2 regions of the Carboxydocella thermautotrophica DSM 16521 genome follow, and region 2 is predicted to be linked to the other one. Evidence: a T-box and tRNA genes for the amino acid it is inferred to sense, from the RefSeq annotation. Region 2 holds a T-box; the other holds one or more tRNA genes.

Region 1 (16,339 bases), on a different contig from region 2:
ATGGGAAACATTGGAGATAAACTCCTTCCGCATTTGATCAATCCGGCGTTCCCGCTCAATGTCCTCCCGCAGCTGGTTGATAGCCCTATCCAGTTGTTCAGACATAGAATTAATGCTCTCCCCCAGCTGCCCGATCTCGTCATCAGTCTGCCCGCGATATTTCTGGCTAAAATCCAGCCGGGCCATATGCTGGGCCAGTTCATTCAGCTCCAGAATCGGCCTGGTAAACCGCCGGGCGAAGATATATGCTCCCAGTCCCCCCAGGACTATTGTGATCAGACCCGTGAACAGGAAAAAGCGATTGGCAACTGCAGTGCTTTCATCAATAGCCGCAACAGGCAGGCTCAATACCAGCAGCTCCCCTGTTTTTAACCGCCCTGTCAGCAGGAGAAAATTGGTCTTCAGCCGCGGGTCCTCCACCACTTCCAGCCGATACTCCCCCTGGGGACGTTGCCACAGATCTGACCGCAAAACATGCATCCAGAGGGTCATCTCCATGCCTTTTCGACCGGGGCCACCCATACCAAAAAGACGCATCGCAGGATTATACTTTAACTCCATCCCCGGACCGATAATATAAACATTTAGTCCTTGATTTCTCTCCAGTTTTTCCAGTTGCAATCCAATAGTTTCAAGATCCCCCTGGTAGTTCTCGTTAAGCATCTCCAGACTCTCGATCAGAATGTTTTTCTTTTGCCAGAGATAATATTCATTTAAATAAAGATTGTTTAACAGCAGAGAAAACCCGACAAAAAAGGCCACCAGCCCACTCCCTGCCAGAAATAGTTTGGTGCGTATAGATAATCTCATTTTTTCACCTCAAATCTGTAACCAACCCCCCGTACCGTCTGAATTAATTCGCTTTTCTCCCCCAGTTTCAGTCTGAGTCGCTTGATATGGGTATCCACCGTACGGGTATCGCCAAAGTAATCATAATTCCATACCGCATTTAAAATCTGATCCCTGTTCAAAGCCCGGCCGGCATTATCTGCCAGATAGAGCAAAAGATCAAACTCCTTGGGTGTTAGTTCAATCCGTTCCCCGTTCACATAAACATTACGCCCCGGTTCATCGATTTCCAGCCCGTCATAATTTCTTATCGCCACTTGCCGGTTTTCCAGGCGGCGAAACAGGGCCTGGATTCTTGCTGCCAGTATCTTTAAGCTAAAAGGCTTGGCGATATATTCATCTGCTCCCAGATCAAAACCAAAAAGCTCATCCTCCTCTTCTCCCCGCGCCGTTAACATGATAATCGGGACCCTGGAAGTCTTTCTGATCTCCCGGCAGACAGCCCAGCCATCATATTCCGGCATCATTACATCCAGTATAACTAAATCCGGATGTTCCCGCTGAAAAATCTCCAGTGCCTGGCGACCATCTGCTGCTTCCCGCACAGCATAGCCTTCTTTTTTCAGAAAATCTCCTACCAGTTTGCGCATTCTCATTTCATCATCGACCACGAGAATTTTTTTCTCAGCCATAGCCTCACCCTCCGACCCAGGATGCTAATTTCAGTATAACGAAAGAATATGGCGATTGTGTGAACAAAAAAGCTGTCCGCCTCTCGCAGACAGCCTGTTTCCTTTCCTTATAACTTTCTTCCCAGCTCAAAAGCCCGGGCCAGTACCCTCTGGTTGCGCTCCCAGGCCTGGCGGGCCTGTTCCTCCCCAATTGGTATCCCGGATCGCCTGGCTAATTCCAGCAGTTCCGCTACACTCATGGCAATAGCCCCCTGGCTGGTAACCGAAGTAGCCACCAGGGCTTCTATAAACCCGCCATTGGTATGCTTTTCCATCATCCGTCGCAGCAGTTTTTCAGCATCTTCAGCACATTCAGGATGAGGTGCGCCAGCTGTGAATACCAGCAATACATTGCGCTGTTTCGGCACCAGGCGGCTAAAAGTCTGGAACTTCTTTTCCCGGGGATCAAAAACCCGTCGGGTTAATACCCCCATCAAACGATCCAGCAACATTTTTAGTTGCCCGGTCATGTAATTTCCATAAATGGGAGTACCGATAATAATGCCATCAGCAGCCTCTATTTTATCCCGAATCAGGCGGACATCATCCTCCAGTTTGCATACCCCTGCCGGCCGGCATTCATAGCAACCCTGACAGGAGGTAAACCGCAAATCATCCACAAAAAATTTTTCCGTTTCCGCTCCACAGTCTCTAGCCCCGGCCAGAGCCTGCTCAATGATCAAGTCGGTATTACCCCCTTTGCGGTAACTGCCCACCAGTGCCAGCACTTGCCGTTTCTGCCCTTCCATGCGGTCTCCTCCCATATTTTTAGCTCAGCTGCTTCAAGATGTTTTCAGCGGCATTCCAGCCTTCGCCTACACAGTTACCAATACCTACTCCACGATAAGAACCGCCTACGATCTGCAACCCCGGATACTGGGCCGTTTTTTCCTCCAGGGCCTTAATCCGCTCCAGATGGCCCAGCACATACTGAGGCATGCCTTTAACCCAGCGGTACACCCGGGTAAGCAACGGATCTGCAGTCAAGCCCATAATCTCCCGCAATTCGGCGCGAACCATACTGATCATGCGCTCGTCATCCAGCAAGACCAGCTCCTGACTGGCTGGCCCGCCCACAAAAGCCCGCAGGAGAACATATTCCTCTCCCGGGGTTCGATGCCCATACCATTTGGTAGAGCTATACGTAGCCGCCATGATTTTACGCCCTTCCACCCTGGGAATGACAAAACCAAAGGAGTTCAGGTCCTGTTTTACATCCCCTTTCCGGTAAGCCAGAGAGACAGTAGCCGAGGAAACAAAAGGAATGCCCTGCAAGAGCTGACTGATTTCCCGATCCAGTTCAGCGGTCAATTCTGCCGCTGCATTGGCCGGTGTGGCCAGGATAATTGCATCGGCAATTACCGGCTCTTTGCCTGCCAGTTCCACGAGATACTTTCCGTCAGCCTGACGCTTTATCCCTTTTACTTCCTGCCCCAGCCAGATTTTGGCCGGGTCCAGTTTGCTGGCAACAGCCTCTACCAGTTGTCCCATGCCCTCCTTGAAGGACATGAAATAGGTTTTTTCAATTTTACCATTGGCCAGATACTGTACCGGCGCTTTATGCCTTCGGGCTGCCAGCATGGCTTTAATCAGGCTACCATATTTCTTTTCCATATCAAGGAAACGGGGAAAACTGGCCTTTAAGCTCATTTTCTCCGGATCCCCAGCATGAATGCCCCCAATGAGGGGTTCAGCAATTTTCTCCAGTGCTTCCCGCCCCAATCTGCGGGTAACAAAACTGGCCAGACTCTCATCTTCATCACTCTGGCGCGGTGGAATAAACAGATCCATCCCCATGCGGATTTTTCCCGGCCAGGAAATGAGGGAGCTCAGCGCAAAAGGAACGATTTTGGTCGGCACCATCAACATCAAGCCTTCCGGCAGCTTGTGCAGTCTGCCTCCGGAAAAGACATAAGTCCCTTTGCTGGCCTCATGGCTGGGCAAGAGCTGTTCCTCAATCCCCAGTTCGGCACTGAGCTGAGCCACCTGAGGCTTTTCCGAAAGAAAACAGTCGGGCCCACCTTCAATAACAAAGCCATCAACCTTATCTGTGGCAATTTTGCCTCCCAGGCGCTGCTCCCGCTCGATCAGGAGATAGTCCACCTGGCCCTGTCCCTTTTTCCCCAGAGTGTAGGCAGCCGCTAAACCCGTGATGCCGCCACCGATAATGACCACTTTTTTCATCTTTTCATCACCTCTGTTACAACCTCCGCCAGGGCTGAAATAAATAACGGCAAATCATTGACTGCCCGGGCCCGCCGGAAATTCAGCCCCAGGGATCTGGCATGATTGGCCTGCTCGATATCTATGTCATACAGTGTCTCAATATGGTCAGCCGCAAAACCGATGGGAATCAGCAGGACATCCTTTTTACCCTTCGCCGCCAGCTGCTCCAGCACTTCCTCCACTTCCGGGCCCAGCCATTCCCCCTGCCCGCCCCCTTTGCTCTGGTAAGCCAGGGTCCAGGGATTGGCCGGAAAATGAGCAGCCAGAGCCCGGGCTGTTACTTCCACCTGCTCCTGATAGGGGTCAGCCTCCGACCCACTTACATAGGAGACAGGCAAGCTGTGGGCACTGAAAATCAATTCTACTTCTTCCGGCCGCTCAAAGTCCTGTAGCTGTTCCCTTCCCCTCGCAGCCAGAGCCGCGATAAACAGGGGATGGTCATACCAGGCCGGTGCCGGAATCACCGGACAGGAAAACTGCTCCTTTAGCCTGTCCACTTCAGCCAGATAGGCTCCAGTGGTTATCCGCGAATAATGGGGCGAGATGCTGAGAGCGATAACCTGCCCGGCCCCTGCTGCAATCAGTTCCTTCAAGCCCTCTTCTATATATGGAGCCGAATTGCTCATTCCTACCGCTACCTTCCAGCTTCCTCCCAGCTGGTTCAGTCTGGCTTCCAGGGCGGCCGCCTGGGCCCTGGTAATCTCCAGCAGGGGAGACTTTCCTCCAATTTGCCGATAACGGGCCTGTACTTTGGTGATCACCGGCGGCGGTTTTCGCCCTTTCATCAACCGGGTCATAAAAGCCTCGACCCCTTCTGGCCCTTCTGGCCCGCCAAAACCCAGCAACAGCACCCCGTTGAGCCGCTCTCCCATTTACTTCACTCCTTACCGGCGACTGTGTTTGTGCACTGCTTCCACCAGAGCAATCACATGTTCTACCGGGGTATCTTTGTGGATGCCATGGCCCAGGTTAAAAATATGTCCCGGCCGATTGCCAACCCGGGCCAGAATATCCTTAACCCTTTCCTCAATTACCCGGGGCGGTGCAAACAACATCATGGGATCCAGATTGCCCTGAACAGCTACATCATCGCCCAGGCGACGAATGGCATCATCGATATTGATGCGCCAGTCCAGGCCGATGACATCTCCACCGGCTTCTTTCACCAGTTCCAGCATGCTGGAGGCATTATTGGCAAAATGGATCACGGGCACGCCACTATCCTTCAGGCCGTCCAGCACCTTTTTGGAATAAGGCAGCACATACTGACGATAATCTTCGGGAGACAGAGCCCCTACCCAGGAGTCAAATAACTGCACCGCCTGGGCTCCGGCAGCAATCTGAGCCTTGAGGTAACGCAAAATCACCTCGGCAATCTTGTCCATCAGAGCATGCCAAACTTCGGGGGCCTGCCACATCATCTTCTTGCACTCAATATAATTTTTAGAGCCGCCCCCCTCGATAATATAGCTAGCCAGGGTAAAGGGCGCACCGGAAAAACCGATCAGAGGAACTTTATCTGCCAGTTCCCGCCGTAAGATACGGATGGCTTCCATGACATAGGGAGTAGCCTCTTCCGCCTCAATGACCCGGATGGCATCCACATCCGCCCTGGTTCGGACCGGGTTATGAATTACCGGGCCCTCGTTTTTGGCAAACTCCAGTTGAATCCCCATGCCTTCCAAAGGCAAAAGAATATCGGCAAAGAGGATGGCAGCATCCACCCCCAGTTTGTTCACCGGTTGCAAAGTAACTTCAGCGGCAATTTCCGGAATCTTGCACATTTCCAGGAAAGAATACTTGCTTCTAATCGCCATATATTCGGCCATGTAACGGCCCGCCTGGCGCATCAGCCAAACAGGAGTATAATCCACCGGCTCCCGGCGACATGCTTTGAGAAAGGTGTCATTCATGTATGTACTGCCTCCTTGTCCTCAGTTTCACATACTTTTTACTATTCAACGAGAAAGAAGAAAATCCTTTTTTATCTTACCCTATTTTCGCTAATTAACAAAATACCCTCCGTTAAACGGAGGGATAGCATTTACTCCCACTCAATGGTGCCAGGAGGCTTAGAAGTTATATCATAGACAACCCGGTTCACATGGGGGACCTCATTGACAATCCGGTTGGAGATGCGCTCCAGCAGCTCATAGGGCAAGCGGGCCCAGTCCGCAGTCATACCGTCCTCACTGGTCACTGCTCGCACTACGATAGTGTATGCATAAGTGCGTTCATCCCCCATCACACCCACACTTTTCATGGAAGGCAGTACGGCGAAATACTGCCATACCTGTTTGTTCAAGCCCGCATTAAAGATCTCTTCAGTAACAATCGCATCAGCTTCCCGCAATATATCCAGTTTGTCCCTGGTAACCTCTCCCAAAATGCGTACCGCCAACCCGGGGCCCGGGAAAGGCTGGCGCCAGACGATCTCAGCAGGCAATCCCAGTTCCTCACCCACTGCTCGCACTTCATCCTTGAACAGCCAGCGCAGGGGTTCAATCAGTTCAAACTGCATGTCTTCCGGCAAGCCCCCCACATTGTGGTGGGTTTTGATCGTAGCTGCTGTTTCCGTGCCGCTCTCCACCACATCGGGATAGAGGGTACCCTGCACCAGAAAATCAATCTGCCCCAGTTTTTTGGCCTCATCTTCGAAAACATAAATGAATTCATTGCCAATCAGTTTCCGTTTGCGTTCCGGATCAGTAACCCCGGCCAGTTTTTGCAGGAACCGCTCTTCCGCATCCACATAAACCAGATTTATCTTAAACTTCTCGCTAAAGATTCGCCGTACCTGTTCGGCTTCCCCTTTGCGCAAAAGGCCATGGTTAACAAAAACACAGGTCAGTTGATCCCCTACTGCCTTGTGAACCAGTACTGCTGCTACGGAAGAATCCACTCCCCCCGAGAGGGCACACAGCACCTTGCGGTCTCCTACTCGCTCCCGAATTTCCTTTACTGTTTGTTCAATAAAGGAGCCCATGTTCCAGGTACCATGGCAGCCGCAAACATTGAAGAGGAAATTGCGCAGCATCTCCTGGCCTTTCGGGGTATGCACCACTTCCGGATGGAATTGTACCGCATAGAGCTGGCGCTGGTAATCAGCCATAGCTGCCACCGGAGTATGTTCCGTCTGGGCTGTCACCTCAAAACCAGCCGGAGCAGCAGCTACAAAATCCCCATGGCTCATCCAGCACTGGGTAGGGCTTTCGATCCCGGCAAAAACTTGATCCTCTTTCAGGATGCGCAGCTCGGTTTTGCCATATTCCCGGTTAACAGCCCGGTCCACTTTGCCCCCCAGGGTATAAGCCATCAGCTGCATGCCATAGCAAATACCCAGAATCGGAATTCCCAGCTCAAAGATGGCGGCATCAATCCGCGGTGCTCCTTCTCCGTAGACGCTGGCTGGTCCGCCGGAAAAGACAATCCCTTTCGGATTCATGGCTTTAATGCGTTCCAGGGAAGTGGTATAAGGCAGCATTTCGCAATATACCCTGCACTCCCTGATGCGCCGGGCGATCAGCTGACTGTATTGACCGCCGAAATCCAGGACCAATACCATTTCCTGCTGTTGCATTTCTTTAATGGCCTCCTATCCTATTTCTGATAAGCTTCCGGTTTTAACACGCAAATATAGGGCAGGTTGCGGTATCTTTCTGCAAAATCCAGACCATAGCCCACCACAAATTCATCGGGAATGGTAAAACCGTTAAAATCAGCTTGAATATTCACTTTACGCCGGCTGGGCTTATTCAGCAGAGTTACAATCTTAACACTGGCCGGCCCCCGGGATTTCAGGTTTTCTACGAGATAATTCAAAGTGAGGCCACTGTCAATAATATCCTCAATAATCAGAACGTTTTTCCCCTCAATGCTGCAGTCCAGATCCTTTAAGATTCTAACCACACCGGAAGATTCGGTGGAAGAACCATAACTGGATACTGCCATGAAGTCTATTTCCAGTGGACAGGTGATCTGCCGAATCAAGTCAGACATGAACACAATAGCACCTTTCAGTATCCCCAGAGCCAAAATGGGCTTGTCCCCATAATAGGAAGAAATTTCTGCTCCCAATTCCTTTACTTTTGCCTGAATTTCCTCTTCTGACAATAAAATCCGTTCAGCCTCTGCGATCATGTTCTGTCCTCCCTGCAAGTTTATTTTTCAATTTTAACACGGAAAAAGGAAACCGGTCAAGGTATGACCGGTGGTTTTAGTGGTTGATTAATCTGGTTGTGTCGCCGAAAATCCAGGTTAATAAAGATTTTTACCCCGGGATTTTTCTGATGAGTCCCGGTCAGCATTACTCGATAAAGTTTTCCTTCTTTTTGATCCAGCCATAATGTCCCCTTAAACTGACCAAAAGCCTGGTTCAAATAGGGATTGGTAATGCGTGGAGTAGTAGTGATACGATAGCAATTCACCCCTGCTACCTTTGCTTCCGTAATCTGGTCCGTTGCTTTTAGGCCCTGGCCCCAGTCCAGTAGGCCCCAGGATGAAAGCAAAATCTCAATCAAATCCTGGCTACCCGCCTGCGGTGGCGGCATTTGCTGCCAGCGACCATAGGGGTCCTTCAGATAAATTTTCCCCTTGACCTGATAGTAATCCAGAGGCGTTTTAAGCAGTTGGCCCTGCAAATGCACATCCTGGCCAACCTTTACTCCCTGCAGATCACTTAAATCCTGTTTTTTCCCATCCACCTCCAGCCAGGCGCGATTTTGAAATTCATAGCTCTGCAATTGCACCATCTGCCGGGGCAAGTTTTGCAAAATTTGTTCAGGGGAAAGAGGGCGGGTCAACCACCACCAGCTCGCAGCAGCCAGAACCGCTATAATCGCTAAGCTAAATGTTATGAAAATCCAGTACCGGTTTTTCCCCATAATCCAGCCCCCTTCCCTCACTATCATCTTATGAGGGCCAGGGGGCTAATATTACTCGGATTCAGCTGTTATAGGCGTCCAGCGGTTTTTATCCCGGGTCCGGTACTTTTCCATCATCCGGTCCCAGGCTTCATCCAGATCTATACCCAGAGAATTGGCAAAACAGACAACAATGAATAAGATATCCGCCAGTTCAAGAGCTATGTCTCCTGGCGGCTCCCCCGGTTTTTTGGGTTTCTCGCCAAACTGGTGGTTTACTTCCCGGGCCAGCTCTCCTACTTCTTCTGCCAGTCGCGCTACCAGGGTCAAAGGCTTAAAATAGCCCTCCTTGTACTGGCTGATATAGGCATGGGTCTCTTCCTGCAAGCGCTTCATCCGTCATCCTCCCTGTGACTCTTCTTGTTCATCATTGCCTCACTGCCTCCAGCCAGTGGGCCCCAGCCCAGTTGAAAAAATTCCTCTGCTGCCCCGATTCCCCCCCAGGAAGTCCAGGTTCCCCAGGATTTATGACCATGTCTTTTCATAACTGCACCTCCGGACTTTTTCTGTTATTATGCCCGGAAGTGTTATCAATCAATCTTTAATTATATATATTGCCATATACACCATCAGCTACATTTTCAGTACCATTAGGCTGGGGGAGCTGTATCACTGTTTGGATTTTGATGACTTTGGCTCTGTTCATATATTCCAGCTGGTAGCCCAAAGCGGACAGTACAGGCAGCAAAGGCAGGTATGGCCCATCGGCAAATAACTGAGGCGCAAGACTGCTCCTTGTTTCCCTGCCATTTATTTTAAGCCCCGGTTCGCTTAAAAACAACTCTAAAACCGTCTTTTCCCGGACAAACTGTATATATGTTCCTTTTATTATCATTTTCCCGGGAATAAACCAGGATAATTGTTGTGCCCGCAGATAAGCCTGCCCTTCCAGCCAGCGTATATCCAGCCAGGCAGGGTAAAGTTTGCCATTAACCTGGACTTTCCATTTTTCCTTTTTCATGCCTGCTTTGCCGCTTTTCCTGATTTTTACCGGTGTTCCCCGGGGCACCTTTTCCTGTAACCACTTGGCATCATAGAGATTCAGGCGAATACAGCCATGAGACGCCGGCCGGCCTAGCATTTGTACTGAACGGCTGATCAGGCGTTTCCCGGTTCGGTCGAAAAGGATGGAATGAAAAAGATAATCCCCGTTGAAAGCGGAATAATATTTGGCTGAAACCCCATAATCAGTAACAAACATTGGCCCTTTGCCCTGGATGCGAAAATCCCCCACCGGTGTTGGCGTCCCAGGCGCACCGGTTGAACAAATCATGGCCCGCAGCAAGAGATTGTTATCATAGACCTTGACCATCTGGGTGCTTAAATCCACCTCAACCCTCATGGCAGCCTGAACTGCCGAAGGTAATAATAAACATGCTATAAATAGAACAATAAAATAAATTTCTCTTTTCATTCTCCCCACCCCTTCATAGAAAATAGCATTAAAGTACATCTATATATCTATGAGGGGCAGAATGGAGATAGAATTACTGATTTAACTTTTCACATCTTCACATCATATCTTAAAGCATAGCATAACATAAGGGGTGATATTTATGCCTTTTCTAGCACATGCTCCTAACAAATATGCAGCTGCCGGGCCATATCCAGAAATAAAAGTAGTTTCTTCAAATCCTTACTATGCTGAGCTGTTGATGGATGATTATGCTGGATTTGCCAGCGAATTTACTGCAATAACCCAGTATTTATATCATCACTATATAATAAAAAATAAAAAAATAGCTGAACTTTTAGAGGGTATTGCTATTACTGAAATGCATCATATGGAGTTATTGGCAGAAACTATTGTACTTTTAGGTGGTGAACCAAGAATTCGAGGTGCTTTCAGCACCTGGGGGCACTACTGGAATGGCTGTTATATAAAATACGGTACAAGTGTTTATGATCAATTACAAGCTGATATTGAAGCAGAAAAACAAGCTATAGCTAATTATCGTTATCGTATTATGCAAATTGACGATCCTTATATCCAAAAACTTTTAGAGCGGATAATTCAGGATGAAGAGTTGCACCTGGTACTTTTTCAAGAAGCTTTGAGAGAGCTTCCTTGCTTAAATAGGCAGTCCATAGTAAGATAAAAACAGATAAGTACACTTTGTTCGCTAAAGTTGGGCACCAATTAGGCACCAATAAACAAAAAAGCCTCCGGCCCAAATTCCGGAAGCCTTGATTTCTCTGGAGCCGATGAGGGGACTCGAACCCCTGACCTACGCATTACGAGTGCGCCGCTCTACCGGCTGAGCTACATCGGCTCGCACCAAAAATAATACCTAAATCGCCCTTTATTGTCAAGTATAAGCTATTGGTAAGAGGTGAAATAAATGGTCTCACCCCGACTTCAACAGATATTCAACAAAGCCCTGGAGGTATTTGCCGAAAAAGGATATGCCGGAGCAGTAATGGATGAAATCGCTGCTCGTGCCCAGGTTGCCAAAGGAACTCTGTATTATCATTTTGACAGTAAAGAAGATTTATTTGCAAAGCTGATCAGAAATGGCTTGCAACCTTTGCTTTCCGCCGGCCAGCAAGCCTTGAACCACCCCTCACCCCAGGATATATATAGCCTTATAAAAGTACAGGTGAATTTTTTTGCTCATAATAAATTATTTTGCCAGGTGCTTTTAACTGAGGTCTGGGGAGCTTCAGAGCTGCAATACCAGTTTCGCTCCCAATTGAGTGATTTCATTTCCCTCTGGGCTGAAAGCTTACGCAAAGGCCAGCAGGCTGGCTTTATTCTACCTGAACTCGATTGTGAAACTGCCGCTGCTGCCTGTTTTGGTGCGGTTAGCATTGCCTGTTTACACTGGATCCTGAAACCGAATACACCCTCATTTCCCATCAATCATCTGGAAAATATCTGCCATCAACTAATAATATCCGGTTTAACAAATAATAAAGCAGGTCAGTAACGCCTGCTTTTTGCTTTTATTTTTTTATTAATTTTTCCTGTCCGGTTTTAATCTCTTCCAGTATTTTCTTAACCAAGGGCGAACCGGCAGGCAATCCTTGCTCCCTGGTAATATCCTTACCACAGTAGGGACAAATCCAGGTAAAATGGGGAGATGAACTATAGGAATCACCATAACAGTTCGGACAGATCTTACAATACACAGAACCCACCTCAGCATCCTGTTATACAATAACAGATTATTCGCCATGATTGCGTGAATTCCTGCTCATCTTTCACCTTTTTTTTCAATTATTATTTTTCTTTTCCAGCAGCTCGCAAAAACAACGGACGATTTCAGGATCAAATTGCTGACCCGCACCTTTTTTAAGCTCAGCTACGGCTTCATCCTGGTCAAGGGCTTTACGATAAGCCCGGTCTGAAATCATGGCATCATAGGCATCTACCACTCCGATTATCCGTGCCCCTAAAGGAATATCTTTGCCTGCCAGCCCGTCGGGATAACCCTGGCCATCCCAGCGTTCATGGTGAGACCGAATCATAAGTGCTATCTCTTCAAATTGCTCCAGTCCAGCCAGAGCTTCCTGCCCTATAACCGGATGACGCCGCACTATATCCTTTTCTTCCGGACATAAACAATGGGGTTTATTCAGAATCATGCCGGCAATGCCTATTTTCCCAATATCATGTAAGGAGGCAGCCATTTCAATTTGTTCCACCAGTTCCTGAGGCAAATTCATATATCTGGCCAGTAAACCTGCCCAGCGTCTGACCCGCTGGGAATGACCTCCTGTATACTGGTCCTTTAACTCAATTAATCCAACTAGAATATCAATGGTTGCCAGCATTTCCTCAGTTCTTTGTTGCAGTAGCATTCTTTCCTGGGTTTTGTCAATAATTATTTCCAGTACCTGCTCTACTGCACCATTTTCAATCAAGGGCACTGCTACTTGTTCTACAATCCGCCTTTGTCCTCCACTGAACTCTTCTTTAACCTGACTCTCTACCGCCTTGCTAACAAAAGCACGGGCTACCGCACACCCGGGACAAATGCTATTACGCCCCAGAATCTCAAAACAATGCCGCTCCAGAACTCGTTCTGTCGGCATTCCCACAATATCTATTGCAGCCCGATTTATCCGTTTAAAAGTGTAATCTTTATCTATCAAAGCATAAGCAATGGGAGTACTTTGAAAAATCGTCTCCCAGAGACGGTTTTGTTCTTCAAGATGTTTTTTAATCGCAACCAGCTCTTTATGTTGATTCAACAACTCTTCCTGGCTCAATGTAAGTCGGGCCAGCAAAATGCCAATTAATGGTGGTACCATATCCACCAGTAAAAACCAGGCCCGTCCAAAATGGGTAGCCCAAAAGGCCTGCCAGCTTAAAGTAACCCCTGTACTGAGCATTTCTACCACGGTAGCGAAAAAGGGTATGAGCAGACCGATAATAAAACCATATATGCCATTGATGATATAGCGTTTCTTCCTCATTTAGTGCCCCTCACTTGTTACTAATGTTACAAGCCTTCTATTACAATATTCGGCACATACAATATTCGGCACAAAATCACAAAATCCTTCATTATTTTCGCTACAAGACTGAATTTTTTAGTCAATTTATTATTTAGAAAAACCGGACCAGTCGGCCCGGTTTTTCAGGATATTTATTGCTGTAAATATTGCTGAACCATCTGCCAGTAGGCAGAATCCTCAAAGCCCAGGCGCCAGATACCAGCACCGGCTAAACCATATTGTTTTACCAGCACCAGTCTTTTAGCATTGCTTTCTACGTTTTCAAACCAAACTTCATGTTTTTGTCCCTGTTCATCGGTATAGGTAAACCAGGATTCCAGTGCTGTAGCATCCCAGTTAACTTTAACACCATATTGGGCTGCTCTGGCTACAGCTTGCGGATAGGTTACACTGCGAGCACCGGTTCCAACCCAATCATACCCATAAGTGGCCAGGCCCAGCAGAATTTTGGAAGCCGGTATTTTGCTGACCGCATATTTTACTACTTGTTCTGTCCAGGGATAAGAGGCAATAGGTCCAGCCGGGCCCCCAATCCAGTGTTCATCATAGGTCATGATCTGAACCAGATCAGCCCGCTGCCCAATAGCCGCATAATCATATCCCCCTGACCAGGAACTGGTGGTATCATCCTTGGTTTTCGCCGGGATAGAAACTACAGTTAATAAGCCTTTTGCCCCTAGTTGCTGTTTCAACTCACCCAGAAAAGCGAGGTAGTGTGGGGCATCTGCCGGATATATTCCTTCTACATCCAGGTTAACCCCTAGATAACCGCGATTCTGTACCTCATTCACCAGCTGGCTGATCAAACGCTGTCTTTTAGCGGGATCAGTCAGCACTGCCCGGGCCAGGTTTTTGTCAAAACCCACACGATAATCAAAGTTGTGTAACAAAGCCAGTGGTTTGATCCCCCGGGCCCTGGCCTGCTGCAATGTATAAGCTTCCTGGTCAGCATTACCTTTCAGATTACCATTGTTATCAAAGGTATAGGTAAAGGTAGCTATTGCCCCCAGCCCCTGACTCTGGATCACACTCTGGGCCGAGCGGTTATCGCCTGGATAGTCAATAGCCGTATAGCCCAGAATCCAGGCGCCTTTTTCAGCACCACCCAGCAAATTGGTTAGAGCTTTAGCCTGAGTGCGGATTTTATTTAATTCCTCTTCAACTACTATGCCATCGACTTTTAATCCATTGGCTTTTTCCCAGGCCTGTACTGCCATTACCGTCAACAAACCATAATAACCGGTGGGTTGTACAGTCAGCAATCCCATGGTTTTCAGGGATTGCTGCAATTCCAGCACCAGGTTGGAACGCACCCCTAGCCCCAGTACGGCTGGGCGGGTTGCAGTTACCCCCCGGCTGACAGGATTCTGGCTGGCCATCAGTGCTGTCCAGGCCTGCTGATTAACTACCCCGGTTGCCGCTAACCCCCTGGACTTTTGCCATTTTACCACTGCTGTTCTGGTCAGAGTACCAAAGTAACCGGTAATTGGCCCCTGGTAGAAACCGAGCTGATTCAGTTTCTGTTGCAGCCTTTTCACCTGTTCCCCGCGACTGCCCAACGTCAAATAGATCCGTTGAGCTGTTGCGGTTGTACCGCGAGTTACACTGACATTAAACAGGCGATTCCAGCTAACTGGACCGATTATTCCATCAGCAGGCAGGCCATTAGCCTTTTGCCAGCGCAGGACAGCAGCCCTGGTTTGAGTACCATAGTACCCCGTAATAGGTCCGACAAAATAACCAAGCTGTTTTAATCTGGTTTGTACCTGTTTAACAGCTTCACTTTTACTGCCTACTTTCAGTACAATTACTGTTGCTGATTCTGCCCTTAAGACAGGCATAAAGTTACCTAAAACCAGGGAGAAACTCAATACTAATAAAATCAGTCTTTTAAGATTAGTCATTTTATCCCCTCTCTTTCTCCGCTTTACTCCCCCTATGCTTTTATGGTAACACTGGTCAAGGTGTAACTCAAGGAACAAATCTTACCAAAATTAAAACCGCCGTTTTTAGCCGGCGGTTTTGGTTCTACAATACAAATTCTACCACATCGCGATCTATTAACTTAATACAATGACTGAGTTTATCCGCCAGACTGCGATCTGCTGCTGCTGCCCCCCGGATTTGCCGGAGTAAATCGATGGTACGGCGGAAGATGGAAACAATATCTCCGTCCTGCAGATTACAATAACTGCGCAGATCGGCGAATTCCAGGCCTGCGCTCCACTGGTAAGCCAGGAGGGAAACTTCAGGATGGAATTCTACCGTTACCGTATTCAGGATTTGCTCCTCCGCCCTAATCAAAGGCAACATCAGTCGGTAAATCCGTTCCAGATCATAAACCGGACCCTTTTTGAACCAGTCGTGTTTGCGGCTTTCATAGGCAATGGCCGCCACCAGAGCCACAATCTGCTCCGGTTCAAATTCATGAAAGACTCCATCAAAATACAATTCTGTTACCAGCAACTCCTGAACATAAATCTGGGTAGCAAACTTGCCCCGGGGAGTCAAGGCATTATTTTCATCCACAAAGCCTAATTTTTGCAAAAGCTGGCGCTTCAAACGAAAATCCCGGATGAAATTGGTTTGCTTGCTTAACCTCCCCCACTCTTTATATAATTCCTTCTTTTCCTCATCCAGGCGACGATATCTTTCCTGCTGGGCCTGACAGTGGCCCTGTTGCTCCGCAGTACATAAGCGGGGAACAACCTCCGCCAGCAAGCTTTCGTTCTGGCTGATACGCAGGGACAGTTCCTTGCGTTTGCTTTCATAACGTTTACTCCGCCCCCAGCGGGTACGGAAGAGACGGTTAAGCTCCCGCTTGTCAGCCTTCAGCCTGGACCAGGCAGTATGATACTGCAAGGGACAGGTCAGATTGTAAATATCTTCACAGCGCTCTGCCAGGATTTGTGCCAGCTCCTGCTCCAGTTCTCGAATACGTTTTTGTAAAAAATCAGCTTTTCGGGAGGCCTGGAAATAGGCAAAATTATGTTGCAAAACTTCCTCTATTTCTTCCTCGGTTTGGTGATGACCTATCAAATTCACCACCGAATTATAACCCAGGTTAAAGCAGCTTTGCAGGTTTTCCAGTTTTCTTTCATCTGGTTTTACCATCTTGTCGGGATTAAGCCAGTTTAAATCCACAATGGAAAATACAAAACCTTCAGTATCTATTCCCCGCCGTCCAGCCCGGCCTGCCATCTGGAA
Region 2 (16,339 bases):
CTGAACGGTCCTTGATTCAGACCATCGGCCGGGCGGCTCGCAATGCCAATGGTCAGGCGATCATGTATGCTGACCGCATCACCGATTCCATGGCCAGAGCCATCCAGGAGACCAACCGCCGCCGCAGTAAACAGATGGCTTACAACCAGGCCCATGGCATCGTGCCCCAGACGGTGCGCAAGGCGGTCCGGGATGTAATTGAGGCCACCCAGGCGGTAGCTGAAGCAGCGGCTAAATATGGTGAATCCACTGGCAAGAAGAAAAAGCTGAACAAAAGAGAGGTAGACAAACTGCTGCGGCAACTGGAGAAAGAAATGAAAGAGGCTGCCCGGCGCCTGGAATTTGAGCGGGCAGCGGAATTGCGGGATGCTATCCTGGAATTGCGCGCAGAATACCTGAGCTAAACAGGAGGTTAACAGCATTGATTAAAGATATTGTTGTAAAAGGTGCCAGAGTTCATAATCTGAAGAATATAGATATTACCATCCCCAGGGACAAGCTGGTGGTGCTCACCGGTTTATCCGGTTCCGGCAAGTCCTCTCTGGCCTTTGATACCATCTATGCCGAGGGCCAGCGCCGTTATGTGGAAAGCCTTTCCGCCTATGCCCGGCAGTTTCTGGGTCAGATGGACAAGCCGGATGTGGATTACATTGAGGGACTATCCCCGGCTATATCCATTGACCAGAAAACCACCAGCCGCAACCCCCGTTCCACGGTGGGTACGGTGACGGAAATCTATGACTACCTGCGGCTGTTGTTTGCCCGCATCGGTCGTCCCCGTTGCCCCCGCTGCGGCCAGCCCATTCAACAGCAAAGCCTGGACCAGATGCTGGACCAGATTCTGGGCCTGCCGTCAGCCAGCCGCCTGCAGATCCTGGCTCCCCTGGTACGAGGGCGTAAAGGGGAACATGCCAAACTGCTGGAGGAAATTCGCAAACAGGGATATGTCAGGGTGCGGATAGATGGGCAGATTTATGACCTGAATGAACCCATCAGCCTGGAAAAGAATAAAAAGCACACCATTGAGGTGGTGGTGGACCGGATTGTGCTGAAGGAAGGCATTCGCCAGCGCCTGGCCGATTCCCTGGAAGTGGCCCTGAAGCTGGGGGAAGGGATTGCAGTGGTGGATGTAATTGGCGGCGAAGAACTAACTTTCAGTGAAAATTTCGCCTGTATCGATTGCGGTATCAGTATCGAGGAAATTGCGCCCCGGCTGTTTTCCTTCAACTCCCCTTTTGGGGCCTGTCCGGAATGTACGGGGCTGGGGCAGAAGATGGAAATCGATCCGGAGCTGGTGATTCCGGACCCGGAAAAAAGCATCGCTGAAGGGGCGATCCTCCCATATAGCAGCAGCACTAACCAGTGGATGTGGCAACTGCTGGCGGCGGTGGGCAAACACTTTGGTTTTGATCTCCATACCCCCATCAGTCGCTTTACCCCTGAGCAAAAACAGGTCCTCCTTTATGGTGCTCCGGGGCAGAAAATCCACTGGACCTTTTACAGCAGTTATGGTCGCAAACATACCATGGATTCGGTCTGGGAGGGGATCATTCCCAACCTGGAGCGGCGTTACCGGGAATCCACTTCCGAGAGCGTCAAGGCGGAAATTGAGGAATACATGACCACCAAACCCTGTCCGGCCTGTCAGGGAGCCCGCCTGAAGCCGGAAGCCCTGGCCGTGCTGGTGGGAGGCAAGAACATCCGGGAAGTGACTGACCTTTCGGTGGAAGAGGCCCTGCGCTTCTTTGAGGAATTAGCGCTGACTGAGCGGGAACAGCTGATTGCCCGTCAGATCCTCAAGGAAATCAAGGCGCGCCTGGGTTTTCTCAATAATGTGGGTCTGGATTACCTGACCCTGAGCCGGGCGGCCCATACCTTATCCGGAGGTGAAGCCCAGCGCATCCGGCTGGCCACCCAGATCGGTTCCGGCCTGGTAGGAGTGCTCTATATTCTGGATGAACCCAGCATCGGCTTGCACCAGCGGGACAATGACCGCCTGCTGGCTACCCTGAAACAGCTGCGGGACCTGGGCAATACCCTGCTGGTGGTGGAACACGATGAAGATACCATTCTGGCCGCCGACCATGTCATCGATATCGGCCCTGGAGCCGGGGCCAATGGCGGGGAAGTGGTGGCCCAGGGGACAGTGGCGGAAATCATGGCCAATCCCCGCTCCCTGACCGGTCAGTATTTGAGTGGCAAAAAACGCATTCCGGTGCCGGCCCTGCGTCGGCCCCCCAATGGCAAATATCTGGAGATCATCGGGGCCCGGGAGAATAACCTGAAAAACCTGAATGTCCGCATTCCCCTGGGGGTATTTGTCTGTGTCACCGGGGTTTCCGGTTCCGGCAAATCCACTCTGGTCAATGAAATACTCTACAAGGGAGTTGCTGCCCATCTTTATCGGGCCAAGGATAAGCCCGGTGCCCATCAGGAAATCCGGGGCCTGGAGCATATCGACAAAGTAATCGATATCGACCAGTCCCCTATTGGCCGTACTCCCCGCTCCAATCCGGCTACCTATACCGGGGTCTTTGACGCTATTCGGGAGGTTTTCAGCCAGACTCCGGAAGCCCGGGTGCGAGGTTATAAGGCCGGAAGATTCAGTTTCAATGTTAAGGGGGGCCGCTGTGAAGCCTGCAGCGGGGATGGGATTATCAAGATTGAGATGCATTTCCTGCCCGATGTCTATGTCCCCTGTGAGGTATGCAAAGGCAAGAGGTATAATCGGGAGACGCTGGAAGTGAAGTACAAAGGCAAAACCATCGCTGATGTGCTGGAAATGGTAGTGGATGAGGCGGTGGAATTTTTCCAGAATATCCCCAAAATCCACCGTAAACTCAAGACCCTGCAGGATGTGGGCCTTGGCTATATCAAACTGGGGCAGCCGGCCACCACCCTGTCCGGCGGGGAAGCCCAGCGGGTCAAGCTGGCTACCGAGCTCAGCCGCCGCAGCACCGGCCGCACTCTTTATATTCTGGATGAGCCCACCACCGGTTTGCATATGGCTGATGTGGACAAACTATTACAGGTACTACACCGGCTGGTGGAAAACGGTGACACGGTGGTGGTGATCGAACACAACCTGGATGTAATTAAAACCGCCGATTATATCATCGATCTGGGGCCGGAAGGAGGCAATAAGGGCGGAGAGATAATCGCCCAGGGCACTCCGGAGGAAGTGGCGGCCCAGCCTCAGAGTTATACCGGCCAGTTCCTGGCCCGGCTGCTGGCCCGGGAGCGTCAGCTAGCATAGAGAGGGAGGTAATTAACATGAAGGTAAACATTAAATGGCAGGGGAAAATGCATTTTCTAGGGCGGGGGGCCCAGGAGGTGGATATTCCCATCGATGCTGCTCCGGCTGCCGGTGGTGAAGGCAAAGGCGCTTCGCCCATGGAGTTATTGCTAATGGGGGTTGCGGGCTGTACCGCCATTGATATTGTCTCCATTCTGGAGAAAATGCGCCTCAATTTGCAGGATTTTGTCGTAGAGGTTGAAGGGGAGCGGGCTGCTGATCACCCCAAAGTATTTACTGAAATCACCCTGGTTTACAGGGTCTGGGGCGAAATTCCAGAGGAGAAGCTGGTCAAGGCCATTGAACTGTCCCTGGATAAATACTGCAGTGCTTCTAACACCGTCAAAGGGGTAGCTAAAATCAATTATCGCTACGAAATTAACGGGGTGGTATGATGAAAAAACGGCAGTGCTGGAGCTGGCTGCTGTTTTTCTCCTTGCTGCTCGGCGGATGCAGCTTGCCCGGTATGGGGCCAGCTGCCGAGGATTTGAGCAAAGCAGCAAGCCAGTTTGCTGAAGCCCGCCTGAGCCGGGAGGAACAGAGTTTGCGCAATACCCTGACCACGGCCCGACGGAGTCAGATAGCGGAAATCTTAGGCCCCCTTAATCCCCACTGGGTCGGCTATCAAATCGGAGCAGTGGATACAGAGCAAAAAACAGTGACTGTCCGCTGGCAGGAAACCTACTCCGACCGCAGTTATACCCGGGTCTATCAAAGCCGGCTCAAACTGAAAAAAGAGGAAGGCCAGTGGCGGGTAGATGGCATTGAGGACCTGACCCCCGACTGGCTGGTAACCGCCCGGGATATTGCCCTGGTATTGCAGCAAAAGGGCGGGCAGGCCCGTACCCTGCTGTCCCTGGAACAATTGCCCAATGTAGCTTCTCCCCTGGGGGCGGAGCCGGGGACGGAATTCGGTGTTGGGCGGGAAGGCTTTGGCCCCCTGGCCCTGCGGCCGGATGGGAAGGAGCTGGCCCTGTCCACCCGCGGCCTCCATGCCTTTATTGCCCTGCTGCCGACTGAAGCTGCTGCCAGGCCGGCCTTAAAGCCCCTGGATTTGTACTTTGAAGGAGGAGTGGCGGCTCTGGCCTGGTCACCGGAGGGCAAATATCTGGCAGCCAATCTGGATACGCCTGCCGGGACCCGGCGTCTGGTAATTTATGAGCCGGGAGTGAAAAAGGTGTTGAAAACCCCTTTTGATGAGCAGTTTCCCTGGACTAACTATGATTTGAATTTCCTCTACTGGCTGCCGACTGGTCCGGAGCTTTATTTCCGGGTGACGGCGGCTCAGGGGACTGTACCCCAGCAGGGGGCAGAAGGAATCTGGAAATGGTCCCTGGCTACGGGGAAGCTGGAACAGGTGAAGAAATGAGAAACCAGGCCTTGCCGGTAAACCGGTCAGGCCTGGCTTTTTTAATTACCTCGTCATAATCTATTTAAAGAGTAACTGCTTTTCTATAAATTTCGTTTTTAGAATTAGAAGAGAGTATCTTCTCTATAAAGAATGAAGAAACTAAATAAGCAGGGAGGCTTATGCCAATGTGTAGGAAAGTGAACTTGTAGCCTAAAGAGGCAATTTCAAAAAGTACAATAGGGAGTTTTGTGCTTGACCATACTCCTAAAAAAAATAATACATAAGCTAGACGAGCGCCTTTTTTTAATAAAAGGGCAGCAATAGGGAAGGCTGCATATAAGGGTCCAGCAGCTGCTGTGCCTAAGAAAAATGCAACGGCTATTCCTTTTATTCCTGAATGCTGTCCCATGTATTTTATCATAGTTTCTTTTGGTGTCCATACATCTAATAGTCCAACGAGGACAAAGGTAGGAGGAAGTATTTTGAGCATGGTTATTATGTTTGAAAGAAAAATGCTAAAGGCCTTTGTTCCTGTAGGTTTATCATAAAAATAAATAGCAATTGTAATAATAAATAAAAAGATGGCCCATTTGTATTTTTTGACTATAATCATTTATTCATCACCTGACTTATCAAAAAAGTAAAGAGTATACATATGATAAGGGCTAACCCGTTTCTCAGTATTGCAGTAGGTTTATTAAAATATTTGATCTCGGCAGGAAGGGTTGCAATTCCTACCGCCATAAGGGTTGATACAAAGGCAGCAACTTGAGTGTAACCGGCACCATTGCTTAATAAAGTAGCCCCAAGGGGAAAGGCGATAAAGCTTGGAATTAATGTAATGGAGCCTATAGACAAAGCAATGATAACACCTAGTATTCCTGACTGTTTACCAATGATTTTAGAAACAGTAGGAGGATTGATGATGGATAAGGATATTCCTACAAAAAACATAATAGACAATACTTCAGGTAATAAATTTAAAAAAGAATTTTTTGCCTTAATTAAGGCTTGTCTTGTTTTCTTTTTATCTTTAATAAACGAAAAAAGTAAACCTATAGAAGCTATATAAAGAATAAAATTATCCATTTATTTTTCCTCCTGAACAAACATTTTTTTATAGTGGGATAAAAAAAACTGTAAATTTTTAATTCTTTGCTGAATATCTTCGTTGTATTCTGCTAGTTTTTCTAATCCCAGAGGAGTTATTTTGTACCATTTCTTTGGAGGGCCTGGTTCTGTTGTATCCCAATAGGCAGTAACTGCATTCATTTTTAAAAGGTCTTTTAAAGCTCTATACAAGGCCGCACCATCAATATTGTTATAAGGTAGTCTTTCGTTCATCTTATTTAAAAGCATTGAACCATAGGCTGGTTCTTCTGCTAACAACAATAAAACGAATGCAGGTACATGACGACCACATTTACCATTTGACATTGCATTTCACCCTTTCGATATTAAATGCATATATATGTTATTAACATTATAATGTTATCAATATATATGTGTCAATAATTATATAAAAAGATGGAGACATTCCTTTTACGCAATCACCAAATTAACTATTGACAAAACCCCGCTTTTTGTGTAACATAGAACATGCAATCCGGCGGCGTGGCGAAGTGGTAACGCAGCGGTCTGCAAAACCGAGATGCGTCGGTTCGATTCCGACCGCCGCCTCCATCTGACTGCTGAAGCTGAGTTTTCGTAAGATTTACGAAACTCAGCTTTTCTGCATAAGGGGACCTTTCCCGTCGGACACTATCCATAAGGAGGTGGCCGACCGTGGAACCTTATGCCATTGGCTCAGCCAGTGATACCAACCTGTTGAAAAAACACCTGTTACAGCAGTTTGACCGGCTGAAAGAAGAAGGCTTTCGCTTTGCCCTGAATGAATTTACATCCGGAGAATATACCTTCCTGGGTTTATCGGTCCACGATACTGGCCAGTTAGGTTATGCCGACAAGGAAATTCGCCAGATCATCCGCCATTTTGTGGCCGGGGCCGTGGCCGACCTGATTGTGGACCGCTGGGAAGAGGATTTGCTCTGGGGCTATATTCACAGCAACTACTATTACTTTGCCCCGGAAGAACAGCATCGCATCTTTGCCCTGGCCTGGCGGGAACTGAATGGGGAAGGACAGGAGCAGCTGGTGGTGCGCAAGCTGTTACGTAAGAACCGGATTACCGCCAAAGTGCTGGATTATCTGGCTACCAATCAAGAACTGGTAGTAGATGGCTTTTTGCGTTTTCGTTTACAGGAATATTTGCAGGAACTGGAACAGGCAGTGGAAAATGCCGTTGATGCCTTTCTTTTGGATCGGGAGTACCAGGAGTTCATCCGCCTGTTGCGCTACTTTGTCGACATCCAGGAACCGCGCACCCCGGAAGTCCATATTTTTTTTCCCCTCGACCGCCAGTTCCGCCTGGAAGACAGGGAGGGAGGGGCCCTGGCGGAGGATTTCGTGGATGACTGGTTGCAATACCAGCCGCCCAGTGAAATAAACCTGGATGACATCCTGGTTAGTGCCTTGATTACACTGGCTCCCGAACGGCTAATTATCCACAAAACCCCGGCCAACCGGCTCAAAACCAGGGGGATGCTGAAGGAGATTTTCGGCACCCGCTTGCAGGAGTGCTCAGGCTGCCATCGCTGTCTGGTCCATTAAACGAGGAGGGCTTGGCTTGTTACCGAAATGGGTAGTTTTGCCCCTGATTGGGGCTCTGATCGGATATGCTACTAACTACATTGCAGTGCGCATGTTATTCCGACCACGGCGGGCCTGGCATTTTCCCCTGATCAATTTTACTCTGCAGGGACTGATCCCCAAGCGTCAGGCGGAACTGGCCCGGGTGATCGGCCAGATTGTGGCGGAAGAGCTGCTGACAGCGGAGAAACTGGCGGAGGAATTGCGTCAGGTTATATTGAAACCTTCGGTTTTGCAGGCGATCAATCAGGGGGTGAAAAAGAGGGCGCTGGAAAAATTGCCTTCCTTTTTGCCTTTAGCCATGCGGACAGTGGCGGTGGAGTTAATCGGTGAGCTGGTGGATAAAGAGATACCGGCCTTACTGGGCAAAACCCTGGACAAGCTGGAGGGCCAGGTGGTGCAGGACCTGGAGCTGGCCCGGCTGGTGGAGGAGAAAGTGCTGGCCCTGGACCTGGACCAGCTGGAACAGCTGATCCTGAAGATTGCCGCCCAGGAATTGCGGCATATTGAAGTGCTGGGCGGAGTGCTGGGATTTTTTATCGGGCTCTTGCAGATTCTGTTTATTTAGGATATAATGTATAATCAAGTGAAAGCGAGGATGGGGACAAGTAGTCTCTCTTACCTCCTTCCAGAGAGGCGGGGTCACCGGCTGCAAGCCCTGCTAAGGAGAGGAGCAGATGAAACCACCCCGGAGTGCCGTTGCCAAAACCGGTTGGTGAGTAGTGACGGACGGCGCCCGCCGTTATCGGGATGGAGAGGTTTTGCCAGCTGGCAAAACAATTTGGGTGGAACCGCGGAAGCAGAGCTTTCGTCCCATAGGGATGAAAGCTTTTTATTTTTGGTTTGCAGAAAAAGGGGGTTTAATCAATGGCTGAACAGTTAGAGATTACTTTGAAAGATGGCTCAGTGCGAGAGTATCCGCAGGGAACTACAGTAGCAGAGGTAGCGGCCAGTATCGGCCGGGGTTTGGCCAAAGCCGCTCTGGCGGGGAAAATGAATGACAGGATTATCGATTTGCATCAGCCTTTACCTGGTTCGGGGGCGCTGGAGATTATCACAGCTGAGAGCCCGGAAGCGCTGGAAATCCTGCGCCATAGTGCCGCTCATATTATGGCGGCTGCCGTGCAGAAACTTTACCCTGGTACTAAATTTGGGATTGGTCCGGCCATTGCCGATGGTTTTTACTATGACTTTGACAGCCCCCATACCTTTACTCCCGAGGATTTTGCCGCTATCGAGGCGGAAATGGCCCGATTGGTCAAAGAGGATTTGCCCTTTATCCGTAAGGAAATCAGCCGGGAGGAGGCGCTGGCCCTGTTCGGGAAACGGGGAGAAATCTACAAGGTGGAGATCATCAATGACCTGCCGGAAGATGCGGTGATCAGCATTTACCAGGTGGGGGATTTTGTTGACCTCTGTGCCGGGCCCCATTTGCCCTCCAGTGGCCGGATCAAGGCTTTCAAGATCATGAGCATTGCCGGAGCCTACTGGCGGGGCAGTGAAAAGAACAAGATGCTGCAGCGCCTTTATGCTACTGCCTTTTTCAAAAAGGAAGACCTGGAACAGTATCTGTTCCGGCTGGAAGAGGCCAAACGCCGGGATCATCGCAAAATCGGCCAGGAATTGAAGCTGTTTGATATTATGGATGAAGGCCCTGGTTTTCCTTTCTTCTTCCCCAAAGGGATGATAATTCGCAATGAACTGGAGAGTTTCTGGCGGGAAGAGCATCGCAAGGCGGGTTATCAGGAAATCCGTACTCCTATCATCCTGAACCGGCAGCTCTGGGAGCGTTCTGGCCACTGGGCCCACTACAAAGAAAATATGTATTTTACTAAAATCGATGACGAAGATTATGCTGTCAAACCGATGAACTGTCCTGGAGCTATTCTGGTCTACCGGTCCCAGCTCCATTCCTATCGGGATTTGCCCTTGCGCTATGGGGAAATGGGGCTGGTCCATCGCCATGAAAAATCGGGGGTATTACATGGCTTGATGCGGGTGCGCTGTTTTACCCAGGATGATGCCCATATCTTCATGTTGCCAGAGCAGATTAAGGACGAAATTCTGGGAGTAATCGAGTTAATCGACAAATTTTACTCCACTTTCGGCTTCGAATACAAAGTGGAATTGTCCACCCGACCGGAGGACTCCATGGGGTCAGATGAGATCTGGGAGCTGGCTACCAGTGCCCTGCGGGAGGCGCTGGAGGCCAGAGGGATGGAATACAAGGTCAATGAAGGGGATGGCGCCTTTTACGGACCTAAAATTGACTTCCACCTCAAGGATTGCCTGGGCCGGACCTGGCAGTGCGGTACCATTCAGCTGGACTTCCAGATGCCGGAGAAATTTGACCTGACCTATGTGGGTGAAGATGGGCAAAAACACAGGCCGGTAATGATTCACCGGGTGGTCTTTGGCTCTATCGAGCGTTTTATTGGCATTCTGACCGAACATTTTGCCGGGGCTTTCCCGGTGTGGCTGGCACCGGTTCAGGTTAAGCTGTTGACTGTAACCGACCGGGCCCGGGATTACGCCGTGAAACTGTATCAGCAGCTGCAGGGGGCTGGCATCCGGGTAGAGCTGGATGACCGCAATGAAAAGATTGGCTACAAAATCCGGGAGGCCCAGCTGGAGAAAGTCCCCTATATGCTGGTACTGGGGGACAGGGAAGTGGAAGCTGGTACCGTTGCCGTACGGCGTCGGGGCCAGGGAGATCTGGGCAGCATGACTCCGGAAGAACTGCAGGAAAGGGTCTTGCTGGAAATTCGGGAAAAAGCTCTTGACTAATCCCGGTCTGGATGTTATACTATGCTGAGTGAGACAACCAAGCAGAAGCCATCCGCTTCTCACCTCAGGACAGCGGGTCACTGAGGTTGATAGGGTCGAACATTACGGCTTGGCCGTAGAGTGAGGACTTTCAGGCGGATGGATATCCATCCGCCTTTTTGTAATTTCAGCAGGAGGTGACTGATTATTAGCAAGGAATTGCGTATCAATGAGGAGATCCGGGTCAAGGAAGTCCGCGTAGTGGATGAAAACGGGGAACAGCTGGGCATCATGCCTATCAAGGATGCCCTGCGCATTGCGGCCGAGCGTAATCTCGACCTGGTGGAGGTGGCTCCTACTGCCAAACCGCCGGTGTGCCGGATTATGGATTACGGCAAATACCGTTATGAGCAGTCTAAACGGGAAAAGGAAGCCCGGAAAAAACAGAAAGTGATCAGTGTTAAGGAAATTAAGCTGCGTCCCAGTATTGAGCAGCATGATTTTGAAGTTAAAGCCAATCATGTCCTGCGCTTTCTGAAGGATGGCGACAAAGTCAAGGCCACCATCATGTTCCGGGGCCGGGAAATCACTCACCCCGAGCTGGGCCAACAGCTGCTGGAACGGCTGGCCGACTATGTCCGGGACTATGCCGTTGTGGAACGGGCCCCCAAAGTGGAAGGCAGGAATATGATAATGATTCTTGCACCAAAACAACACGACTAGGGAGGAGGATCCTGCTATGCCGAAGATGAAAACCCACCGCGGTGCAGCTAAACGTTTCAAGAAAACCGGAACTGGAAAGTTCAAAAGAAGAAGAGCTTTCCACAGCCATATTCTGGAGAAGAAAGCTCCGGCTCGCAAGCGCCGTTTGCGCACTGCTACAGTAGTTGACAAAACCAATGAAAGAAAACTGCGGGTCTTGTTGCCCTACTAAAGGAGGTAAAGGTCAATGCCGCGCGTTAAAGGTGGTACCGTAACACGGAGAAGACATAAAAAGATTTTGAAACTGGCCAAAGGCTACTGGGGTGCTAAGTCCAAGAAATTCCGCATGGCTAACCAGCAGGTGATGAAGTCCCTGATGTATGCCTACCGGGACCGGAAGGATCGCAAGGGCGAATTCCGCAAACTGTGGATTGCCCGGATCAATGCTGCTGCCCGGATGAATGGCATCTCCTATAGCCGCTTGATCAATGGCCTGAAAAAGGCCGGTATCGAAATCAACCGGAAGATGCTGGCCGACCTGGCTGTCAATGATATGCAGGCTTTCAGCCAGCTGGTGGAAAAAGCCAAGGCCAGCCTGTAATTGCAAGCTGAATACCGGGTAAGAATAGAAAAGGGTATGGCATTGCCATGCCCTTTACATCTTTGACGAAAAACCCTGAAAAAACCGGGGAGGCGCATTTTATGCGAAGGATTTGGACCTGGCTGACAGCTCCGGCCAGGGTACTGGTAATTGGTTTTGCAACTGTTATTTTGCTGGGTGCTTTCCTGCTTACCTTACCCATTGCCACTAAAAACGGGCAGGGCTTAGCTTTTGTGGATGCCCTGTTTGAAGCCACTTCAGCCGTTTGCGTAACTGGACTGGTAGTGGTGGATACAGCCACCACCTTTACCCTGTTTGGGCAGATTGTGTTGCTCAGCCTCATTCAAATAGGGGGACTGGGCTTTATGACCATGACCGCCTACATCTTTGTTTTGCTGGGGCGGAAAATTGGGTTAAAGGAACGGATCCTGATCAGGGAATCTCTGAACCAGTGGTCATTACAGGGGATGGTCAAGCTGGCCCGGTATGTGCTGGTTACCACAATTATCATTGAAGGCACAGGTGCCCTTTTGATTGCGTATTTTCTGCATGAGCGCCTGGGCTGGGGACAAGCTCTCTGGTATGGCATCTTTCATGGTATAAGCGCATTTTGCAATGCCGGGTTTGACCTGTTCGGCAATTTTTCCAGTCTTACCAGTGAAGTGGGTAACTGGGGCCTCAATCTGACGGTGATGGCTCTGATTACCCTGGGCGGTTTGGGCTTTGCTGTTATTGCTGAAATTCACCGGGGGAAACACCGGAAATGGAAACAGTTGTCCCTGCACAGTAAAATGGTTTTTGCTATATCTTCGGCTCTGGTGATCATTGGTGCGGTTGCCGTATATTTTCTGGAATTCAGTAACCCCTTTACTTTGCGGCCCCTGGCCTGGGATACCAAAATTCTGGCCAGTCTCTTTCAGGCAGTTACCCCGCGTACTGCCGGTTTTAATACCCTGGATCTGGCCCATATCCGTCCGACTACGGTTATCATCCTGATTATGCTGATGTTTATCGGGGCTTCCCCGGGGTCGACCGGGGGCGGGATCAAGACCACTACCTTCGGAGCCCTGGCTGCGGCAGTCTGGTCTGTGGTAAGGGGCAAAACGGAAGTGGAAGTGTTTGAACGCCGTTTGGGCCAGGAAATAATCTACCGGGCCATGGCCATCACTGCCCTGGCCATTGGTGTAGTCAGTTTGGTCAGCATGATTCTGACCGTCACAGAGGAAGCGGATTATCTTACTGTCCTGTTTGAGACAGTGTCTGCTTTCGGCACTGTGGGGTTAACCCTGGGGCTTACTCCTAAACTATCTCTGGCCGGGAAACTGCTGATCACCATGACTATGTTTATCGGGCGGCTGGGGCCCCTGACCATGTTTATGGCTCTGGCCCAGATGGAAAAGCCGAATCTGATCAGACATCCAGAAGAGAAGATTCTGGTGGGTTAAAAGGAGGCAGGCAAAATGCAACAATTTGCCGTTATTGGTTTGGGGCGTTTCGGCACCGCAATGGCTAAGACACTGACGACTATGGGGCATGAGGTACTGGCGGTGGACAAGGATGAAGACCGGGTGCAGGAAATCCGCGATTTTGTTACCCATGCTGTGGAAGCGGACGTACTGGATGAAGCTGTCTTGCGGGAACTGGGCCTGACCAACTTCGACAAGGTTATCGTGGCGATCGGGGCCGATGTGCAGGCCAGCATTCTGGTTACTGTCATGCTGAAAGAAATGGGAGTAAAAAAAGTAATCGCCAAAGCCCAGAATGAACTGCATGGCAAGGTGCTGGCCAGGGTAGGAGCTGACCAGGTGGTATATCCGGAACGGGATATGGCCGTCAGGGTAGCGCAAAACCTGGTTTCCTGCAATGTGCTGGATCATATTGAACTTTCCCGGGATTACAGTATCCTGGAAATCATTGCCCCCGATGACCTGGTGGGGAAGACACTGGCGCAGTCCAATATTCGTAACAAGTACAAAGTTAACATCATGGCTATTAAGCGCGGGGAGGAAATCATCGTCGCTCCCGGCGGTCAGACCATGATTATGAATAATGATATCCTGGTAGTGATCGGAGATAACAAATCCCTGAAAAAACTGCGGATGGAGGGCTAAAAGTGATAATTACCTCCACAGCCAATCCGGAAATCAAGGAGCGGGCTCGCCTGCTGACAGCCAGAGGGCGCCGCGAACAGCAAGCTTTTCTGGTGGAAGGAGTGCGCTTGCTGGAAGAAGTCCTGAAAGCCGATTATCCGGTTACTAAAGTTTATTATACAGCTGCCGGGATTGGTAAAGAGCGGGGACAGGCCCTGTTTCGGCAGTTAAAGGAACGAGCCATTCCTTGCCAGGAGGTTAGTGAAGGGGTGCTGGCCAAACTCAGCGCCACTGAGACGCCGCAGGGTCTGGTGGCGGTGGTGCCGGTACGGCAGCAGGATTTTGCCCTCCCCCGGCCTGGGCGGGGAATAATACTGGTGCTGGATGGGATTCAGGATCCAGGTAATCTGGGGACCATCATTCGCACTGCCTTTGCCGCCGGTATCAGGGAGGTTTGGACCACCCCGGATAGCTGCGATCTGTATAATCCTAAAACGGTACGGGCCACCATGGGCGCCATCTTTCACCTGCCCTGCCGGGAGTTGACCGACAGCCTGGCCGCTGTTCGGGCAGCAGCAGAACTGGGCTGGTGGGTAACAGCTACTGCCCTGGAAGGAGCAGTGCCCTATTACCGGTTAGACTGGCGACAGCCCCGCTTGCTTTTGCTGGGCAATGAAGGCCGGGGGTTGAGTCCTGAATTGCTGGCTCTGGCCCGGGAGCGGGTAACCATTCCCATGCCGGGAGGGGCCGAATCCCTGAATGTGGCTGTGGCTGCCGGTATCCTGATGTATGAAACCATTCGTCAGAACTCCGCCGTTTAGGCGGGGGTTTGCCTGTCGGGTCTCGGTGGGTGAAATGCTGTGCATAGCCAGGGAAAAAGGTAAAGGACTGTAAAAAAGAGCCCGGAGATGGGCTCTTTTTTAATGGGCGGCTTCCGGCAGCACAGACTGAAAAACATCCATACCTTCGGAAGTGATATGGATAAAGGTGCGTCGTTCAGGGTCACGCCCACCTTTGCTGTAGAGCTGTTCATAATATTCCCGGATCATACGATGGGCGGAGAATTTTTCCCGGGACATTTCGATACTGGCCCGCATCATCCGGCCCCAGCGGTCCTTGTCTTCATAGTAGGTGGGGATTACTTCATTGACCAGAATATGATAGAGGGCCTTCAGATCCTCGGCGTCCTGATCCCAGTGGGCGGCATTTTTCTCAATTACATGGTCCAGCAGCCAGCCGCTGATACCATGCTGGGGACCTTCGGCTACCCAGCCATCCACGACACTCAGGTTCAGCACTCCATTCATGGCAGCCTTCATGCCCGAAGTACCGCTGGCTTCTAAGGGCCGCCTGGGGTTATTGAGCCAGACATCACAGCCCTGAACCAGGTATTTGGCCACTTCCATGTTGTAGTTTTCCAGGAAGACGACGGCATCGCCAAAGCGGCGGTCCATTTTGACCAGGTCGGCGATAATATTTTTGCCATGTTCATCAGCAGGATGAGCTTTACCGGAAAAGACCAGCTGCAATTTGCCGTTCAGCAGCAGGGGCTCGATCAGGGAAGTATTGCGAAAAATCAGGTCCGAGCGTTTATACGGGGCAGCCCGCCGGGCAAATCCTACCAGCAGGGCACTGGGATTTAAAGGCGTACCGGTACGCTGGCGGATGAAATCGATTAAGCGCTGTTTGGCTGCCTGGTGGGCCGGCCAGAGACTTTGTCCCTTCTGATAGGCATCCCAGATGGCCGGATCCTGCCAGGTGCGATCATGTACTCCATTGGTGACGGAAATGATGGGGGCAGAATTGCTTACCTCCTTCCACATCCGGCGGGCTACTTCCCCGTGGATACGGGAGACTCCGTTAGCAATACAGGAGAGCCGCAAACCGGCTACCGTCATCCCGAAGGGATCGCCACCAATCATTTTCATTTGCTCATAAGTCAGGCCATTATATGCCCCCATATATTGTAACAGGCCGTGATCATGGATTTCATTGCCTGCCGGCACCGGAGTATGGGTGGTAAACACTATCTGCCGCCGGGCGGCCCGCCAGGCTTCCTGAAAAGAGAGGCCCTGGGCCATTTTTTCCCGGACCAGTTCCAGCCCGGCAAAAACGGCGTGGCCTTCATTGAAATGATAAATATCCACTTCTATGCCCAGGGCCCTCAGAGCCCGCACTCCGCCGATACCCAGCACAATTTCCTGGGCCACCCGGTCCTGGTTGCTGCCGCCGTAGAGTTTGGAGGTAATCCAGCCGTGACGGCTGCCGGGATAGTTGGTGTCCAGCAGGTATAGGGGAGCATTGCCATACTGGTCCACTTTTTTGATGCGGCAAACCACTTCCTCGCCCCGCACATTCACGGTAACCGTTACACCTGTGTCCTGCAGGAAACTGTAGTCATAAGTCGGGAAAACATCATAGGGACGACCATCGGCCCCGATGTATTGTTCAGTATAATCCTGAGCCCAGAGGATACCGATACCTACTACCGGCAAGCCCATGTCCCGGGCCGCCTTGAGATAATCACCGGCTAAAATTCCCAGTCCACCGGCATAAATAGGGAGCTGGGGGTGAAGACCATATTCCATACAAAAATATGCTACCCTGGGCAGGGTTTTTTGTTGCTGGTACTGCAAAGTTTCTCGCCTCCTGTCTCCTTGATCAGCATTAGTTTTTCTAGAGGCGAAAAACATTATTCTATTCCAGTTCGTCTTTGCAGGTGATTGGCTGGTTTAGCAGGCTGTTGCGGATAAATTGTCCCAGTAAATCCAGCCCCAGAACCAGGAGGAGAATAATCAGCACCAGAGTAGCTACTTCGTGATAGG

The links. A T-box is a leader RNA that pairs with one kind of tRNA and senses whether it is charged. The one in region 2 lies ahead of thrS (threonine--tRNA ligase), so its partner is inferred to be a tRNA-Thr.
Region 1: it encodes a tRNA-Thr, which carries the amino acid that the T-box ahead of thrS (threonine--tRNA ligase) is inferred to sense. The anticodon was not compared.

Annotation. Positions count from the first base shown of each region.
Region 1 is NZ_FUXM01000017.1:9,915-26,253, reverse strand. It holds gene B5D20_RS07670 (sensor histidine kinase) at 1-810, opposite strand, end outside; gene B5D20_RS07665 (response regulator transcription factor) at 807-1,481, opposite strand; gene B5D20_RS07660 (flavodoxin family protein) at 1,589-2,269, opposite strand; gene hemG (protoporphyrinogen oxidase) at 2,289-3,704, opposite strand; gene hemH (ferrochelatase) at 3,701-4,618, opposite strand; gene hemE (uroporphyrinogen decarboxylase) at 4,631-5,659, opposite strand; gene guaA (glutamine-hydrolyzing GMP synthase) at 5,791-7,326, opposite strand; gene hpt (hypoxanthine phosphoribosyltransferase) at 7,347-7,886, opposite strand; gene B5D20_RS07630 (LolA-like protein) at 7,943-8,629, opposite strand; gene B5D20_RS07625 (nucleotide pyrophosphohydrolase) at 8,681-9,004, opposite strand; gene B5D20_RS13870 (hypothetical protein) at 9,001-9,153, opposite strand; gene B5D20_RS07620 (L,D-transpeptidase) at 9,210-10,082, opposite strand; gene B5D20_RS07615 (ferritin-like domain-containing protein) at 10,225-10,767, shown strand; tRNA gene B5D20_RS07610 (tRNA-Thr) at 10,866-10,941, opposite strand; gene B5D20_RS07605 (TetR/AcrR family transcriptional regulator) at 11,011-11,598, shown strand; gene B5D20_RS07600 (hypothetical protein) at 11,615-11,800, opposite strand; gene B5D20_RS07595 (HD-GYP domain-containing protein) at 11,885-13,090, opposite strand; gene B5D20_RS07590 (peptidoglycan-binding protein) at 13,264-15,036, opposite strand; gene B5D20_RS07585 (DEAD/DEAH box helicase) at 15,161-16,339, opposite strand, start outside.
Region 2 is NZ_FUXM01000015.1:12,682-29,020, forward strand. It holds gene uvrB (excinuclease ABC subunit UvrB) at 1-404, shown strand, start outside; gene uvrA (excinuclease ABC subunit UvrA) at 422-3,256, shown strand; gene B5D20_RS07105 (OsmC family protein) at 3,274-3,690, shown strand; gene B5D20_RS07110 (hypothetical protein) at 3,690-4,664, shown strand; gene B5D20_RS07115 (permease) at 4,729-5,259, opposite strand; gene B5D20_RS07120 (VIT1/CCC1 transporter family protein) at 5,256-5,735, opposite strand; gene B5D20_RS07125 (PadR family transcriptional regulator) at 5,736-6,083, opposite strand; tRNA gene B5D20_RS07130 (tRNA-Cys) at 6,255-6,329, shown strand; gene ytxC (putative sporulation protein YtxC) at 6,432-7,316, shown strand; gene B5D20_RS07140 (DUF445 domain-containing protein) at 7,333-7,923, shown strand; T-box leader at 7,942-8,174, shown strand; gene thrS (threonine--tRNA ligase) at 8,223-10,142, shown strand; gene infC (translation initiation factor IF-3) at 10,329-10,844, shown strand; gene rpmI (50S ribosomal protein L35) at 10,861-11,055, shown strand; gene rplT (50S ribosomal protein L20) at 11,071-11,424, shown strand; gene B5D20_RS07165 (TrkH family potassium uptake protein) at 11,526-12,869, shown strand; gene B5D20_RS07170 (potassium channel family protein) at 12,885-13,535, shown strand; gene B5D20_RS07175 (TrmH family RNA methyltransferase) at 13,538-14,335, shown strand; gene glgP (alpha-glucan family phosphorylase) at 14,435-16,150, opposite strand; gene phnE (phosphonate ABC transporter, permease protein PhnE) at 16,212-16,339, opposite strand, start outside.